Regions from separate parts of the Xanthobacter sp. DMC47 genome, predicted to be linked through region 1. Evidence: riboswitches for the same ligand, from Rfam matches in the RefSeq annotation. Region 1 holds a riboswitch; each other region holds the start of a gene.
What was found. Region 1 has a riboswitch for cobalamin ahead of ACT54R_RS16260 (DUF1636 family protein). Riboswitches for the same ligand answer to the same signal wherever they lie in the genome.

Region 1 (5,226 bases):
GCCGGGGCGGTGGAAGGCGGTAGAAGGCACGGGGCGGGGCGCGGGGACGGCCTCGGGCGCGGCGAAGCCCGCCGCCTCGCCCATGTCCGCCAGCAGCGCCGCCATGTTCTGCGGCCCGCCCGCGCGGAAATAGCCGAGCCAGCGGGCGAGCGTCTCCTGCGGCAGCGTGGAGAGGGCGGCGAGGCGCGGGTCGTCCTGATCCTCGCCGGGCAGCAAGGCGAGGGCGATGCTGCGGGCGCGGGCCATGGTCGCCAATTGCTCTGCGCCGTAGCGCCACCAGTCGAGGCCGCCGAGCTGGCGCACCAGCACCACCTTCGCCTTGGCCGCGACCTTCTCCACCCACAGATCCACCGACATGGGGTGGCGCAAATCCTTCAGCCGCGCGAGGCGCAGGCTGGGTCCCTGCCCGCCACGCGCGCGCCATGCGGCGGAGAGGCCGATGAGGTCGCTGTCGGTGAAGGAGAGCGCCACCATGTCGCCGGGCGGCTGGGCGAGGTCGACCGGCTCGGCCAACGCCTCCAGGCTCGTCGATGTGGTGGCGAGGATATGCATGGGCTAGCCGAGGATGGCCTGTTCCACCGCCGCGCGGTCGAAGCCCTTGAGGCCGATGACCACCAGCGCCCCACGCCGCGCCTCGCCCGCACCCCACGCGCGATCGAAATGGTGCGACACGCGCGGGCCGACACCCTGCACCAGCAAGCGCAGTGGCTTGCCTTCCACGGCGGCGAAGCCCTTCACGCGCAGCACGTCCGGCGTCTCCGCCGCCTTCACCACGCGGGCCGCCAGCGCGGCGGGATCGGCGATCTCGGGAAGGGGCAGGACGATGCTCTCGAACTCGTCGTGGTCGTGGTCTTCCTCGTCGTCGTGATGGGTGCGGCGGGCGTCGATGACGTCCTCCGCGCCGACGCCGAGGCCGAGCAGCACCGCCGGGTCCACCTTGCCGCCCGAGGCGCGCACCAGCTTCACCGCGCGCGGCAAAGCGCCGGCCACCGCCTGCTCCGCCGTGGCGAAGCCGGCCGCATCGAGCAGATCGGACTTGGAGAGGACGACGAGATCGGCGCAGGCGATCTGGTCCTCGAACACCTCTTCCACCGGGTCGTCATGGTCGAGGCTCTCGTCCCCGGCACGCTGCGCATCGAGCGCGGCGAGATCGGGCGCGACGCGCCCCTCGGCCAGCGCCGGGCCGTCCACCACGGCGATCACGCCATCCACCGTCACCCGGCCCTTGATGGCCGGCCACTGGAAGGCCTGCACCAGGGGCTTCGGCAGCGCGAGGCCGGAGGTCTCGATGAGGATGTGGTCCACCTTCGGCGCGCGGGCGAGGATCTGGTCCAGCGCCGGCACGAAATCATCCGCCACGGTGCAGCACAGGCAGCCATTGGCGAGTTCCACGATGCTGGTCTCGTCGCAGCTCTCGATGCCGCAGCCCTTCAGGATCTCGCCATCGATGCCCACGTCGCCGAACTCGTTGACGATGACCGCGAGGCGCTTGCCGCCGGCATTCTCCAGCACATGGCGGATCAGCGTCGTCTTCCCGGCGCCGAGGAAGCCGGTGACGATGGTGCAGGGCACGCGGGCGAGCGAGGTCATCGGGTCTCCTTGCGGGTGAGCGGGGGAATGCGCGCGACCATGCCGCGCTTGAGCACGTCCGGCCGGCCGCGCCAGGGCATCAGGCCATCTTCCGAGCCGGCGAGAAGCGCGGCGCCAGTGAGGAGATCGGCGGCGCTGTCCGGGGCGAGGTCGCCGAACACATAGGTCCAGCCGTCGCGGCGGACCATGGCGGCGGAGAGCGCGCGCTTGCAATTGGCGAGGCAAGAAACGCCCTCAACTGCAACGCCTTCGGGGACGGACGTGGCGCAGGCGGAGGCAAGAAGGCGCGCGCCGTCGCGCTCGGCATCCGACGGGGCGTCATTGCCGGGGGCACGGCAGGTGGTGCAGATGAAGAGGGTGACGGCGGGGGCGGGTTCGCGCGCGGCTTCTGGCGCGCAGCCGGCGTCCGGGCTTTCGGCGCCAGGCTCAGGGCCAGTGCTGTCGGGAATCGCGCCGCGCTCCACCGAAACGTCCACGGGTGCGAGCGCCCGCGCGTACGGGCTCGAAGGGACGCAATACCGGAGCACCCCGCCCGGCGCGGACCTCGTCGAAGGCAGGTCTCCTGGCTCGCGGATCACCGCCCCTGCCGCCTTCCCGGATTGCTCCAGTGGCGTCTGGCAGGGGCTCACCGCCGACAGTTGCGGGGGCAGCCGCGGCATTGGGGGTTTCCCCGCACCGCATTCCCTTTTTCGCCCGTGTGGGACCACGGGACCTTCGACGCCGCCACTAAAGGCAGGGCGGGCGGGATTGTCAAATGAGGGGCGTGGAAACGCTCTCGTGCCCCGGACCAGCGACGGCGCAGCCGGAGCGCCGAGCCGGGGTCCAAGAGCCGTACGTAGGGCAAGAACCGGCCGAACTCCCTCTCCCCTTGCGGGAGAGGGCGGGGGTGAGGGGTCAGCGGCGGCTTCGCAAGGGAAGACGACCGACTGGAAAGCGGCGATATTTACCCCTCGCCCTAACCCTCTCCCGCAAGGGGAGAGGGAACCCGCTTACGATTGGGGAAAGCGCCCCCTGCCCTACCCTTCGATGCGGTCGAAATCGGCGATGCCGCGGGTGGCGGCGCGGATTTCATCGAGCAGCTTCAGGCGGTTCTCGCGCAGCGCGGGATCGGCGTCGTTCACCGTCACAGCGTCGAAGAAGGCGTCCACCGGCTGGCGCAGGTCGGACAGCGCGGTCATGGCGGCCTCGAAATCCTCGGCGGCGACAGCCTTGGAGACGCGGGCCTTCACATCGTCGATGGCGGCGGCGAGGTGCTCCTCCGCCGGCTCCTTGAGCAAAGCGGCGACGGTGGGGCCGGCGAAGGCGCGGCCATCCTTCTTCTCCTCGATGCGCAGGATGTTCACCGCGCGGCGGTAGCCGGCGAGGAGGTTCTTCCCGTCCTCGGTGGCGAGGAAGGCCGCGAGCGCCTCCACCCGGCGGACGACGAGAAGGAGATCGTCCTGCCCTTCGAGGGCGAAGACGGCATCGACGAGATCGTGCCGGGCGCCGCGATCACGCAGGTAGACTTTCAGGCGGTCGGCGAAGAAGGCGAGGAGGTCGATAAGGGTCTTCGTCTTATCGAAATTCAGGCCAGCCACACGATGCGACTGCAAAACGTCATCGATGACTTCAGCTGTTCCCTTTGGGGAATATTTTCCGTCCGACAGGCTGACACTAGCCAAGGCCGAAAGGTCGGCTTTTCCGCCGGCCGCAAAACTAAACACCGAGAGCAGCGGCGCCCGCAGCCCATTCTCTAGCACAATCCTAATCACCCCCAGCGCCGCCCGGCGCAGCGCATAGGGATCCTTGCTCCCGGTCGGCTTCTCATCGATCGCCCAAAAGCCCACCAGCGTGTCGATCTTGTCCGCCAGCGCCACGGCCACAGAGACCGGCGCGGTCGGCACGCGGTCGTTCGGACCCTGCGGCTTGTAATGTTCCTCGCAGGCGGCGGCGACCTCAGCCGGCAGGTTCTCACCCTGCGCGTAGTAGCGGCCCATGAGGCCCTGCAGCTCGGGGAACTCGCCCACCACCTCGGTGAGCAGGTCCGCCTTCGCCACCAGCGCGGCCTCCTCGGCCAGCGCCACCGGCGCGCCGACCTTGGGGGCCAATTCCTTCGCGAGGCGGACGATGCGCTCGATGCGCTCGGCCTGCGAGCCGAGCTTCTCGTGGAAGGTGATGGACTGGAACTTGGGCATGCGGCTCGCGAGGCCGTTCAGCCGGTCCGTATCCCAGAAGAATTTCGCGTCCGACAGGCGGGCGCGGATGACGCGCTCGTTGCCGGCGACGATGGCCGCGCCGCCGTCCGAAGCAACGAGGTTGGAGATGAGGATGAAGCGGTTGGCGAGGCGCCCGGTCCTCGGGTCCTTCAGCACGAAGCACTTCTGGTTGGCGCGGATGGTGGCGCGGATCACCTCGTCGGGAATGTCGAGGAAGCGCTCCTCGAACGATCCCATGAGCACCACGGGCCATTCCACGAGCCCGCACACCTCGTCCAGCAGCCCCTCGTCCTCCACCAGCTCAAGGCCGGCGGCGAGGGCCAGGTCCTTGGCGTCGTTGAGGATGATTTCCTTGCGGCGGTCGCGGTCGGCTACCACCTTGGCGGCCTCCAGCTTCGCCATCCAGTCGTCCAGCCGCTTCACGGTGAAGGGCTCGGGCGCCAGGAAGCGGTGGCCGCGGGTGACGTTGGAGGCCTCGATGCCGTCCACGGAGAAATGCACCACCTCCGGCTCGTCCCCCTCCGCCCCGAAGGTGGCGACGATGGAATGGAGCGGGCGCACCCAGCGCAGCGTGCCGGTTCCCCAGCGCATGGACTTCGGCCAGGGAAACTTGCGGATGATGTCGGGCACGATCTCGGCCACCACCTCGGTGGTGGCGCGGCCGGGCTTTTCCACCACGGCCACGTAGAAATCACCCTTCTTGGGGTCGGACTGGATGGTCGCCTGATCGAGGGAGGCGAGGCCCGCGCTTTTGAGGAAGCCGGCCACCGCCTGGTCGGGCGCGCCCACGCGCGGGCCCTTCTTCTCTTCCTTCTGGTCCGCCTGACGGCCGGGCAGGCCGTGCACCGCGAGCGCGAGGCGGCGCGGCGTCACGAAGGCCTTCGCGCCCTCATAGAGCAGGCCGCGCTCCACCAGAGCGTCGGTGACGAGCTTCTTCAGCGCGTCGGCCGCCTGGGCCTGCATGCGGGCGGGGATTTCCTCGGAGAAGAGTTCGAGCAGAAGATCAGGCATCGGTTCGGGCTCGTCCTCCCCATGCGGGGAGGCTGGCGCTTGCGCGCGGCGGGTGAATTTCGGGGCCTGTGCTAGTTCGTTTCGGCCGCCGCGTCGAGGGGGCGGGCTCAGTCGAGGGACCGGCCGCGCATCTCCTTGAGCCCCAGCGCGGCGAGGAAGGCCACGATGCCGCCGCCGATCATGTAGAAGGCCGGGGCCATGGCATCGCCGGTGAGACTCACCAGCAGCACCGCCACCATGGGCGCCGTACCGCCGCCGAGGCCGAGGCCGAGATTCCAGCTCAGCCCCACCGCCGTGCAGCGGGTGTGGCGGGGAAACATCTCCACCAGCGCCACCGCGATGGGCCCGCCATAGATGGAGACGATCACCGCGAAGCCGAGCTGTCCCAAAAGCGCCAGCCCCGTCGAGCCGGACTGCAGCAACAGGAACA
Region 2 (5,226 bases), on a different contig from region 1:
GGCGCGGGAGCCATCCCGGCGCCTCCGGTCCCTGCCGCTGACGCGGCCTTTCGGGTTACGTCCATGTCAGACACGCAATCTCACGCGCCATCAGAGGCGCTTGCGCGCGCCCGCGCCGCCATGTCCGCCGAATTCGGCGCCGCCACCCGCACAGCGTTCGATCCGGCCCGCCGCGCGCCGCGCCGCCTCTTTCACACCAACGGCTTCAACCCGCCCCGCCCCATCGAGGCGGCCGCCCGGCGCGGCTGGTCGGGCCGGTGCCCGGCCTGCGGCGAGGGCGCCCTGTTCGGACGCTGGATGCAGGTTTCGCAGACGTGCTCCCATTGCAACGAGGCGCTGGGCCATGCCCGCGTTACCAATGCCGTGCCGGTGCTCGCAATCCCCCTCGCGCTGCTGGCCGGATCGCTGGTGGGCGGCATTCTGGAGTTGCTGAGCGACCTGCCGCTGGCGGTCGAGCTGGCGGCGAGCGAACTCGTCGCCGTGGCAGCCGCCTTCCACGTGCTGCCCCGCGCCAAGGGCCTCGCCGTCGGTCTTGCCTGGGCCAACCATGTGGGAGGTTTCGATCCGCTCCGCCATCTGGTACCGGACCCGGAAGCCCCAGCCGCCCTGCCCTCTCCCGCCCTGCCCCCGCCCGTCGAGGTCCCCTGAAACGCAGAACGCCGGCGGGAGCACCGCCGGCGTTCGCTTATCCGAGGGTTGGGGGCGCGATCAGGCCGCGTCGTAGAGCCGGCGCTCCAGCAGCGGGCTGCCGCCCTTGACTGCGCCATGCAGCGCCTTCGCGGCAGCGAGCACCGCAAGGTCCACCAGCGGCTCGACGATGATGACGAGCATGTAGGCGCCGCCGAAGCTCGCCACCGAAGTGAGGTTCTCCGCCGCGAAGCCCTGGCCGTAGACCGCCCAGAACGCCACCCAGCCCACGATGCCGGCCTGATAGGCGGTGGAGAGGGCGAGCGCCTGGCCGTACTTCAGCTCCACATAGGGCGTGCCCGGCGCCAAGATGCGGCGCGCGACGGCGGCGACGCCGAACAGCGGCACCAGCAGGGTGGTCACGTTCATCCCATACTGGGGCAGGTCGAACGGCGCGAAGAACAGGCCCTGGATGAGCAGGCCGAAGGCGAGCCCGAGGGCGGCCGGGGCAGCACCGAACATCAGGAACAGGGTCGAGCCGAGGATGAGGTGGACTTCCGAGACGCCCACCGGATAGTGCGGCAGCACCTCAAAGAAGCTGAACACCAAAGCGGTGGTGGCGAAGGTGCGGCCCGCCAGCGAGAGGACGCCGCGCTCGCGCGCCGCCTCATAGGCAAGCTTCAGGGCATAGCCGCCGGCGGCGGCCGCGGTGACATAGCTGAGGCCGATCTTGGCCCCGTCGACGAGTCCGGGTTCGATATGCATGCAGGTCTCCGTTGCCGTCTCACCCGACGGCCCGAGGGGTGTCATCATGCGACCGGCCGGTCTCCTGACTCGCGGGTCTACGCTCACCCCCGCCTTCCCGGCCGGCCCGAGGGGGCTTTGGCCAGTGGCATGCTGGAAGATCGCTCGCCGCTCACAGTCGCGGGGGCGGTTGGGGCTTCGGGCCGGATCATGCGGATTGGCTCCGCAGGTTCAGGCACTACCCCATTCCCGTTTCACTCCGGATGCCGTGGCAACCGGAGCACCGTTCGCATGCGCAGCAGGCACCCAACACCTCCGCGCTGTCAAGCAATCCCGCAGGCACGACGCGCCGGGACCGTTTGGCCCGGCGTGTCGTGCGAGCGCGTTTCCGGCCTCAGTGTCCGGAATGGGTGCTGCCGGAGGCGCCGAGGCCCTCGACCTGGAACTGCACGGGCACGGTGCCGGCCTTCTCGAAGGTCAGCGTACCGTCCACGGAGGTGCCTTCCTTCAGTGGGCTCTTCAGCTCCAGGAACATGATGTGGTAGCCGCCGGGCTTCAGCTCGACGCTGCCACCGGCCGGGATGGTGAGACCGTCCGGAACCGGACGCATGATCATGACGCCGTCCTTCATGCCCATCTCATGGATCTCGACCCGGCCGGCGAACGGCACGCTGGCGGAGATGAGGCGGTCGGGTGCGGTGCCGGTGTTCTTCACCACCAGATAGCCGGCAGCGACGCTCGCGCCACCCGGCGTGGCCCGCGACCAGGGATGGTCGATCTGCAGCGTGCCCGCCTTGTAGTCGTGCGCCATGGCCGCGCCGCCCGCGAACACGACGGTCGCGACCGCTGCCGCGATCACGGCGCGGCGGGTGAGATGGAAGATGGACATGGCCTACTCCTCAGGTGTTGCGCCATTCCCGCGCTGAGTCGGAAAGGCGTGGATGTAACAGCAAAGCTCGGTTCAAACTGAGGCTTCCCCGGGGGGGGCAGCCTCGGCGGAGCGTGCGCGGGCCCTATTGCGTCTGCGCACGGAAGAAGGCCGCACGGCCGGTTGCGGCCGCATCCACAGGAGTGTGGTGAACATGCCTTCCAAGAGAGGGGCGACGACGAAGGCGGCGGACGCCTTGTCGGTGGGCGGCTTGAACACGAGGCTCACTCCGCCGCCCAGTCGAGCGCTCCCGCAGCGACGGATGGCGCCGGGGCTCTCGATGCGCTCGACATTCACCATGGACCGCGGTCGCCGCCAGCGTGGAGCTGGTCCAGCAACGCGATGACCACGGTGAAACCGGCGGTCAGGCGTTTAGCGGAGGCCCTTGCGACGTGCGTGGCTCATAACGCTGGAGGCCCGGTGCGGGCGGGCTCTCCATGCCGGAACGCGCGGCGGGAAGCGGTGCGGCTACAGGCTGGCCGGCCGCCACAGACATGGGCAGCAAGGGCGACAGCAAGGAGAATGCGCACAGCGGGCAGCAGGCGGAATGATCCGCGTCCGTCTGTCCCGGGCCGGAATGCCCCGGCTGAGGGTGGGAATTGTTCTGGATGGAGGCGCAAAGACTCGGGCTGGCGCCGTCCATGGCGGCGAAGGTCATGCGCTGCGTCGCCAGTCCCCCGACGATGACCTGCAGCAAAAAGGCATAGGCCAGCAAGACGCCAAACGCGCCGCGCCCCAACCTCGCCAGTTGCTGCCGCCCGACCACCGTCCGCTCCGTGAGTCCGATCCGTTGCGTCGATGTTAATGGCATCACGGCGCTTGTCATCCTGAAAGCGCGGCGCGCGGCGGCGGCCCCGGTTCAGGACCGCCTTAACGGACTGCCCAGGATGCGCGCAATGCTGCGCCATTGCAGGCTTTTCAGGTTCTTCAGCTGCAGCGCCGGATTTGGTCTCGAGATAAATTCAATTAAATTTATAGACAAACTAATTCAGGTTCGTAGAGTAGCCGGCATCGATTGGCCGGCACCCGCATCGAACGCGCATCGCCCGCCGGTCTCCGTCCTCCGGGAGCGACGTCATGGCCGCGCGCCAGCTGCATCTGAACGTGAACACCCTGAACGCCGGCTTCTACAGCTCGGCCTGGCGTGCGCCGTCGTCCGATCCCCGCGCCTATGCGGACATCGCCCATTACGTGAAGGTCGCGCAGATCGCCGAGCGCGGCACCTTCGACGCCATCTTCCTGGCCGACGTACCGTCCTTTTCCGATCGTCCGGATCTGCGCCCGTTCCAGGCGCTGGAGCCGACCATCGTGCTGGCGCATGTGGCCGCCGCCACCGAGCATCTGGGGCTGATCGGCACCGCCTCCACCAGCTTCAACGACCCCTATAATCTCGCCCGCCGCTTCGCCTCCCTCGATATCGCCAGCAATGGCCGGGTGGGCTGGAACATCGTCACCACCGCCGATGCCGCAGCCGCCCGCAATTTCGGCACCGACGAGCTAGAGGCCCACGCCAGCCGCTATGAGCGCGCCGACGAATTCGCCGACGTGGTGACAGCCCTGTGGGACAGCTGGGAGGACGACGCCTTCGTCGGCGACAAGGCGTCCGGCCGCTTCATCGACACCGCCAAGGTCCATCCCATCGAGCATCGTGGCCGCCACTTCTCGGTTCGCGGGCCCCTCAACGTGCCGCGCTCGGTACAGGGGCGGCCGGTGCTGGTGCAGGCGGGTGGCTCGGCGGACGGCATCCGCCTCGCCGCGCGGCATGCGGAAGCCATCTTCTCCGTCGCCCACACGCTGGAAGAGGCGCTAGCCTTCGCGGCCTCGGTGCGTACCCAGGCCCGCACCTTCGGCCGCAGCGGCGACGACATCGTGATCCTGCCCGGCCTCGCGACCATCATCGGTTCCACCGAGGCGGAAGCCCGCCGCCGCGAGGAGGAGCTGTGGGCGCTCAGCCCCGGCGACTACGGGCTGCGCCGCGTCGCCGGCATCCTCAAGGTGGATCCGTCATCGCTCGACCTCGACGGCCAGCTGCCGGAGGTGGCCCGCCCGGTGGACGGGATGCAGACCTTCTTCGATGCGCTGGTGGGCGCGGCGGACCGCGAGAAGCTCACGGTGCGCCAGCTCATCCGGCGCTTCGGCGGCTCCACCGGCCACCGCGTCATCGTCGGCACGCCGGAGGCCATCGCCGACGACATCGAGGCCTGGTTCACGGCCGGTGCCGTGGATGGCTTCAACCTGATGCCGGACGTGCTGCCCGAGGGCCTTGAGGTCTTCGTGGATCATGTGGTGCCGCTGCTGCGCAAACGCGGGCTGTTCCGCACCCACTATGCGGGCCGGACGCTGCGGGAGCATTTCGGCCTCCCCCGCCCCACCAGCCGCTTCGCCCCCGGAAAGCCGGCCGCAGAGCTGGCCGTCTGACGCCGACCGCGCGCGCATCGTCGCCAAAGCGGGTGACCGCTCCTCATCCACGGGACCAGACCATGACCACCCCCGACATCGCCGCCCTTGCCCGCCTTGCCGCCCAGGCACAGGCCGATCTCGCCCGCATCGGGGAGACCGGAACGCACTGGGTGCCTCCGGCTGAGGGCATCGACCACAACGTAGTGGTGGTGGGTGCGGGCCAGAGCGGCCTTGCGGTCGCCTTCGGCCTGAGGCGCGCCGGCATCGGCCGGGTCAGCGTCATCGATACGGCGCCGGCCGGTGGCGAGGGCATCTGGCGGGGCCCCGCGCGCATGACCATCCTGCGCACGCCCAAGGTGCCGCCTGGCCCGGAGCTGGGCCTGCCCAGCCTCTCGTTCCAGGCGTGGTACGAGGCCGCCTACGGGGTCGATGCCTATGCGGCGCTGCCGACCGTGCCGCGTGAGATCTGGGCGGACTATGTGGCGTGGTTCCGCACAGCTTCCGGTGTCGAGGTGCGCAATGGCGTC
Region 3 (5,226 bases), on a different contig from region 1:
CTCCTCCGGCTGGAGGCTCGCATTGCCGTAATAGGGCGCATAGAGCTGGTAGAGGGTCGGCGCCTTGAAGCCGGTGCCGTAGCTCGCCTTCAGCTTGGTGCCCGTCTCGTCGAACAGCAGCGCCGGGGCGAGACGGAAGGTGGTGTGGTCGCCGAAGCTGTCGTCCGCGTCGTAGCGCACGTTGGCGGCGAAGAAGAGCCGGTTCCAGAGGTTGCCCTGATACTCGGCGTAGACGCCCGTGTCGCCGGTGGAGGCATCCACAGCGGTATAGGCGGTGGAGGAGGTCATGGCCTCGTTCCGCCGCTCGGCGCCCACCAGCAGGTTCTGGCCCGGCGCCACCAGATAGTTGGAGCGGACATAATAGACCTGCCGGTCGCCGTCATAGGTGCCGTTCACGTCCGGATTCGGCCCCACCGTGGGGCTCGACGAGGTCATCTCGCTGGCGCCGAAGGTCGTGACGAGGGCGCCGTCCAGCGCGGTCCACACGCCCTCCCCCTTGGTGAAGAACATGCCCGTATAGGCCGTGGACCGTAGCGCCGCCGGAAGGCCTTCGTAGGTGGGCGGGGGATAAGTATCCGGCGTGAAGGCGAGGCTGGTGTCGATGTAGCGCGCGACGAAATTCACCGCGAACGTCTCGGTGGCCTGCCAGTCCAGCCGGGTGGAATAGGTCCAGTTGTCGTAGGCGTTGGGATTGCGCGGCCAGATGGGCGGGCCGACGGTCTGCGGCGTCACCGGAATATCGGTGGAGGAGAAGTGGGTGACGTTGAACGAATAGGCGAGCTTTTCGGTGGAGCCGGTGAGGCTCGCATACTGGTTGAAGGTGCCGAGCGCGCCGCCCTCCACATAGGCCGTCACCTTGGGCGGCCCCTCCCCCTTCTTGGTGGTGATGGAGATGACGCCGCCGATGGCGTCCGAGCCATAAAGGCCGGACTGCGGGCCGCGCAGCACCTCCACCCGTTCGAGATCGGAGGCGAGCAGCTTGCCGAAATCGAAGGCGCCGTTGGTAGCGGCCGGGTTGCCAGCGTCGATGCCGTCGATCAGCACCTTCACATGGTTGGAATTGGTGCCCCGGATGAACACCGAGGTGGTGCCGCCCGGACCGCCCGTCTGCACCACGTTGAGGCCGGGTAGGGATTGCAGCACGTCCGGCAGGGTGCGCTGCTGGTTGCGGGCGATGTCCTGCTCCGTGACGATGCTGACGGAACTCGCCACCTCGGTTTCGGGTGTGGGGATGCCGGTGGCGCTGACGACGATGGTGGGTAGATCGCCGGCATTCTGGTCGTCCGCCGTCTGGGCACGGGCGGGGGGAACGCAGGCAAGCGGGACACAGGCGAGCGTGAGCAAGGCCGCGGCCGGCAGGGCGCGGCGAGATCGGGAGTGAACGGCGGACGGCATGAGGAAACTCGACGGCACGGGTGGTCCGTCACCGCGAACGAGGCATCCCGGCCGCGGCAGGCCGGAAAAACCGCCATCAGGAGAACCCCGCCCGACGTGCTCGCGCATGACCACGGCTGACGGCAGGTCTCCTGGCTCGCGGGTCATCGCCCTTGCTGCCGCCTTCCCAGGTCGTGCGACCCAGTGGCTGATGGCAGAGGACTCGCCACTTACAGTTGCGGGGGCAGCCACGGCATTTCCGGCAAGACCGGAGCACCGCGTTCCCTTTTGATCCCTTGCGGGAACCGTCGGTCCGACCATAGGCGGCGGCCGGACCCCGCGTCAACGAATCCTTCGCAAGCGCGAAAGCCTGAGAGCAACTGCGGGAAGACCGCGCCGGACGGCGTATCGCCCGATCACATCTTGCTCATTGCTTCAAAAATGCGTGGTCCGAAATCACGCGACATCCGTATCGCGAGGGCGCGGCTGCCTGCAAAAACGGCAGCAGCAAAGGCCGCACCCAACATTCCGCTAGGTTATGGTGGCGCACCCCGCTCAATTCGCTTAAACGATTGAGAGCCGCGCCGCCAACGAGCGGGCGGGTACTACCAAAGTATAATAACCGAATAATCGGGAACACAGGGAGTAGAAGATGCGACTGAGGAGCATGGTCGCGGCTTTGGCCGCAGGCGTTGCCGTTTTCGGGCTTGCCGTTTCCGGCGCAGCTTACGCCGCCGACCCCATCAAGATCGGCCTCACCGGCCCCTTCACCGGCGGCTCGTCTTCCATGGGCGTCAGCATGCGCGATGGCGTGAAGCTCGCCGTGGAAGAGGTCAACAAGGCCGGCGGCGTGCTGGGCCGTCCCCTCCAGCTCGTCGAGCGCGACGACGAGGCGAAGAACGAGGTGGGCGTGCAGATCGCCCAGGAGCTGATCAACAAGGAAGGCGTGGTCGCTACCCTCGGCTACATCAACACCGGCGTCGCCCTCGCCTCCCAGCGCTTCTATCAGGAAGCCGAGATTCCGGTCATCAACAACGTGGCCACCGGCACCCTGATCTCCAAGCAGTTCGTGCCGCCGGACAACAAGAACAACTACATCTTCCGCACCTCCGCCAATGACGCCATCCAGAGCGCCATGATCGCCGAGGAAGCGGTGAAGCGGCAGGGCTTCAAGAAGCCGGCCATCCTCGCCGATAGCACCAATTACGGCCAGCTTGGCCGCGCCGATCTGGTGAAGGCGCTCGCCACCATGGGCGTGAAGCCGGTCGCCGAAGAGAAGTTCAACATCGGCGACACCGACATGACCGCGCAGCTGCTGCGCGCCAAGGAAGCCGGCGCCGACGTGGTGCTGACCTACGCCATCGGCCCCGAGCTGGCGCAGATCGCCAACGGCATGGCCAAGCTCGGCTGGAAGGTGCCGATGATCGGCTCGTGGACGCTGTCCATGGCCAACTTCATCGACACCGCCGGTGCCAACGGCAACGGCGCGATGATGCCGCAGACCTTCATCCAGCTGCCGGATACCCCCAAGCGCAAGGCGTTCATCGAGGCCTACCAGGCCGCCTACAAGATCGACCGCATGCCCTCGCCGGTCTCGGCCGCGCAGGGCTATGACTCGGTGCTGCTGCTCGCCGCCGCCATCAAGCAGGCGGGCTCCACCGACGGCCGCAAGGTCCGCGAGGCGCTGGAAAACCTCAACACCAAGGTCGAGGGCGTCGTGACCGTCTACGACAAGCCCTTCTCCGCCACCGACCACGAGGCCATCACCTCGAACATCCCGGTGTTCGGCCTCGTCAAGGACGGCCGCGTGGTGGCCGCCCACCCCGAAGACATCGCCGGCGACAAGGCGGTGCGGGTGAAGACCAAGAACTGAGGCGAGGGCTCGGGTTCCGGGTGGCGCCCCACCGCACCGTCATTCCCCGGCTTGTCCGGGGAATCCACGGATAGGCCGGGGGCGCTGCCGGACCGGATGGAGCCGGCCAAGCGGCGCAGTGGATGCCCCGGAACCCGGCTGTTGCCGGGTTCCGACGCCAGAGACGGAAATCGGCAACAGCCGACTTCCGGCCAAGCCGGGGCATGACGGCACTGGGTGGAGGGTCGGCTTCGTCACCCCCGACCGCCACCCCTCCCCACTCGCCCACACACCATTCGGATCGCCGCGCCAACGAGCGCGGCGGCCGGTTTGCCCGGAACCCTGCCCCGACGCGGGGGCCGCGCCCCCTTCCGGAGACCGTCATGAACATCCTGTCGCAGCTCATCGTGAGCGGCATCGCCGTGGGCATGATCTACGGCGTCATCGCCTTCAGCTACCAGCTCACCTTCGCCACCTCGAAAACCCTGAACTTCGGCCAGGGCGAGGCCCTGATGCTGGGGGCTCTGGTGGGCCTCACCACCATCAATTTCCTCATCGGCCAGGCGCTCGGCACGCTCTGGGCCTATCTGCTCATGCTGCCCATCGTCTTCGCCTTCGGCCTCGCGCAGGGCGCGGTGGTGGAATGGCTCGGCGTGCGGCAGGCGGTGAAGGCGAAGTCCGAAGCCGGCTGGATCATGGCGACCATCGCGCTGGGCATCATCTTCCGCAATCTCGCCGAGAACATCTGGGGCCGCGATGCGCTGCGCTTCCCCTCCCCGCTGCCCGAGGCTGCCCTCACCATCGGGCCGGTGCGCATCCAGCCCATGGAGATCGCCATCGTCATCGGCGCCCTCGCCATCATGCTGGCGGTGGAAATCTTCAACCGGCGGTCCATCTTCGGCAAGGCCGTGGTGGCCACGGCCAATGACCGCGACGCGGCGGGCCTGATGGGCATCGACACGCGGCGCGTCATCACCTTCTCCTACGCGCTCTCCTCCATGACCGCGGCCTTCGCCGGCGTGCTCATCGCCCCCGTCACCCTCACCGGCGCCACCATGGGCGCGGTGCTGGGGCTGAAGGCGTTCGCGGTGGCCATCATCGGCGGCCTGTCGAGCGGCATGGGCGTCATCGTCGGCGGCCTCATCCTCGGCATCACCGAGACGCTCACCGGCTACTACATCTCCACCGGATACAAGGACGTGCCCGGCCTCGTCCTGCTGCTGCTGGTGCTCTCGCTGAAGCCCTCGGGCCTGTTCGGCCGCGCCACCATCAAGAAGGTCTGAGCCCCATGCTCGCGCGCCGCCTCCTCTCCTCCACGGGGTCGCTCCTCGGCCTCGCGGTGCTCGTCGTGCTGCCCTTCGTGGTGACGAGCCCCTATTACCTGCACCTGCTCGTCACCATCGCCATCTTCTCGATCCTGCTGCTCGGGCTCGACGTGGTGTTCGGCTATACGGGCGAGGTGTCCATCGGCCATGCCGCGCTGTTCGGCATCGGCGCCTACACGGCCGGCTGCCTCGCCATGCATTTCGGCATCGGCTTCTGGCCGGCGCTGCCGCTGGCGATCGTCGTCGCCTCGCTGTTCGGTGTGGTGCTGGCGCTGCCGGCGCTGCGCGTCACCGGCCCCTATCTCGCCATGGTGACGCTGGCCTTCGGCACCATCGTGCAGATCCTCATCAACGAGATGACGGACCTCACCAACGGGCCGCTCGGCATCAAGCTGACGACGCCGCTCTTCATCGACCTGCGCTCGCTGGGCGACACCATTCCGCTGTTCGACATGTCGCTCAAGCGCATGAAGGAAGTGGAATATTACTACATCGCCGCCATCGCGCTGGTGCTGACCCTCATCGTCATCAACCGCATCCTCGCCTCCCACCTCGGCCGGGCGTTCGAGGCGCTGCGCGACAGCCCCATCGCGTCGGACTGCATGGGCGTGTCGGTCTACAAGCACAAGGTGCTGGCCTTCGTGGTCTCCGCCGGCCTCGCCGGGCTCGCGGGGG

Region 2: another riboswitch for cobalamin. It lies ahead of ACT54R_RS22335 (energy-coupling factor ABC transporter permease); the one in region 1 lies ahead of ACT54R_RS16260 (DUF1636 family protein).
Region 3: another riboswitch for cobalamin. It lies ahead of ACT54R_RS02665 (TonB-dependent receptor plug domain-containing protein); the one in region 1 lies ahead of ACT54R_RS16260 (DUF1636 family protein).

The regions. Positions count from the first base shown of each region.
Region 1 is NZ_JBQUZM010000004.1:956,050-961,275, forward strand. Features, by position in the region: gene cobN (cobaltochelatase subunit CobN) at 1-552, opposite strand, end outside; gene cobW (cobalamin biosynthesis protein CobW) at 556-1,590, opposite strand; gene ACT54R_RS16260 (DUF1636 family protein) at 1,587-2,066, opposite strand; cobalamin riboswitch at 2,126-2,321, opposite strand; gene glyS (glycine--tRNA ligase subunit beta) at 2,607-4,796, opposite strand; gene ACT54R_RS16270 (MFS transporter) at 4,904-5,226, opposite strand, start outside.
Region 2 is NZ_JBQUZM010000006.1:51,276-56,501, reverse strand. Features, by position in the region: gene ACT54R_RS22340 (DUF983 domain-containing protein) at 64-648, shown strand; gene ACT54R_RS22335 (energy-coupling factor ABC transporter permease) at 709-1,392, opposite strand; cobalamin riboswitch at 1,430-1,674, opposite strand; gene ACT54R_RS22330 (copper chaperone PCu(A)C) at 1,766-2,260, opposite strand; gene ACT54R_RS22325 (DUF2946 family protein) at 2,664-3,065, opposite strand; gene ACT54R_RS22320 (LLM class flavin-dependent oxidoreductase) at 3,377-4,717, shown strand; gene ACT54R_RS22315 (FAD-dependent oxidoreductase) at 4,780-5,226, shown strand, end outside.
Region 3 is NZ_JBQUZM010000001.1:556,409-561,634, forward strand. Features, by position in the region: gene ACT54R_RS02665 (TonB-dependent receptor plug domain-containing protein) at 1-1,395, opposite strand, end outside; cobalamin riboswitch at 1,500-1,699, opposite strand; gene ACT54R_RS02670 (ABC transporter substrate-binding protein) at 2,027-3,247, shown strand; gene ACT54R_RS02675 (branched-chain amino acid ABC transporter permease) at 3,610-4,509, shown strand; gene ACT54R_RS02680 (branched-chain amino acid ABC transporter ATP-binding protein/permease) at 4,515-5,226, shown strand, end outside.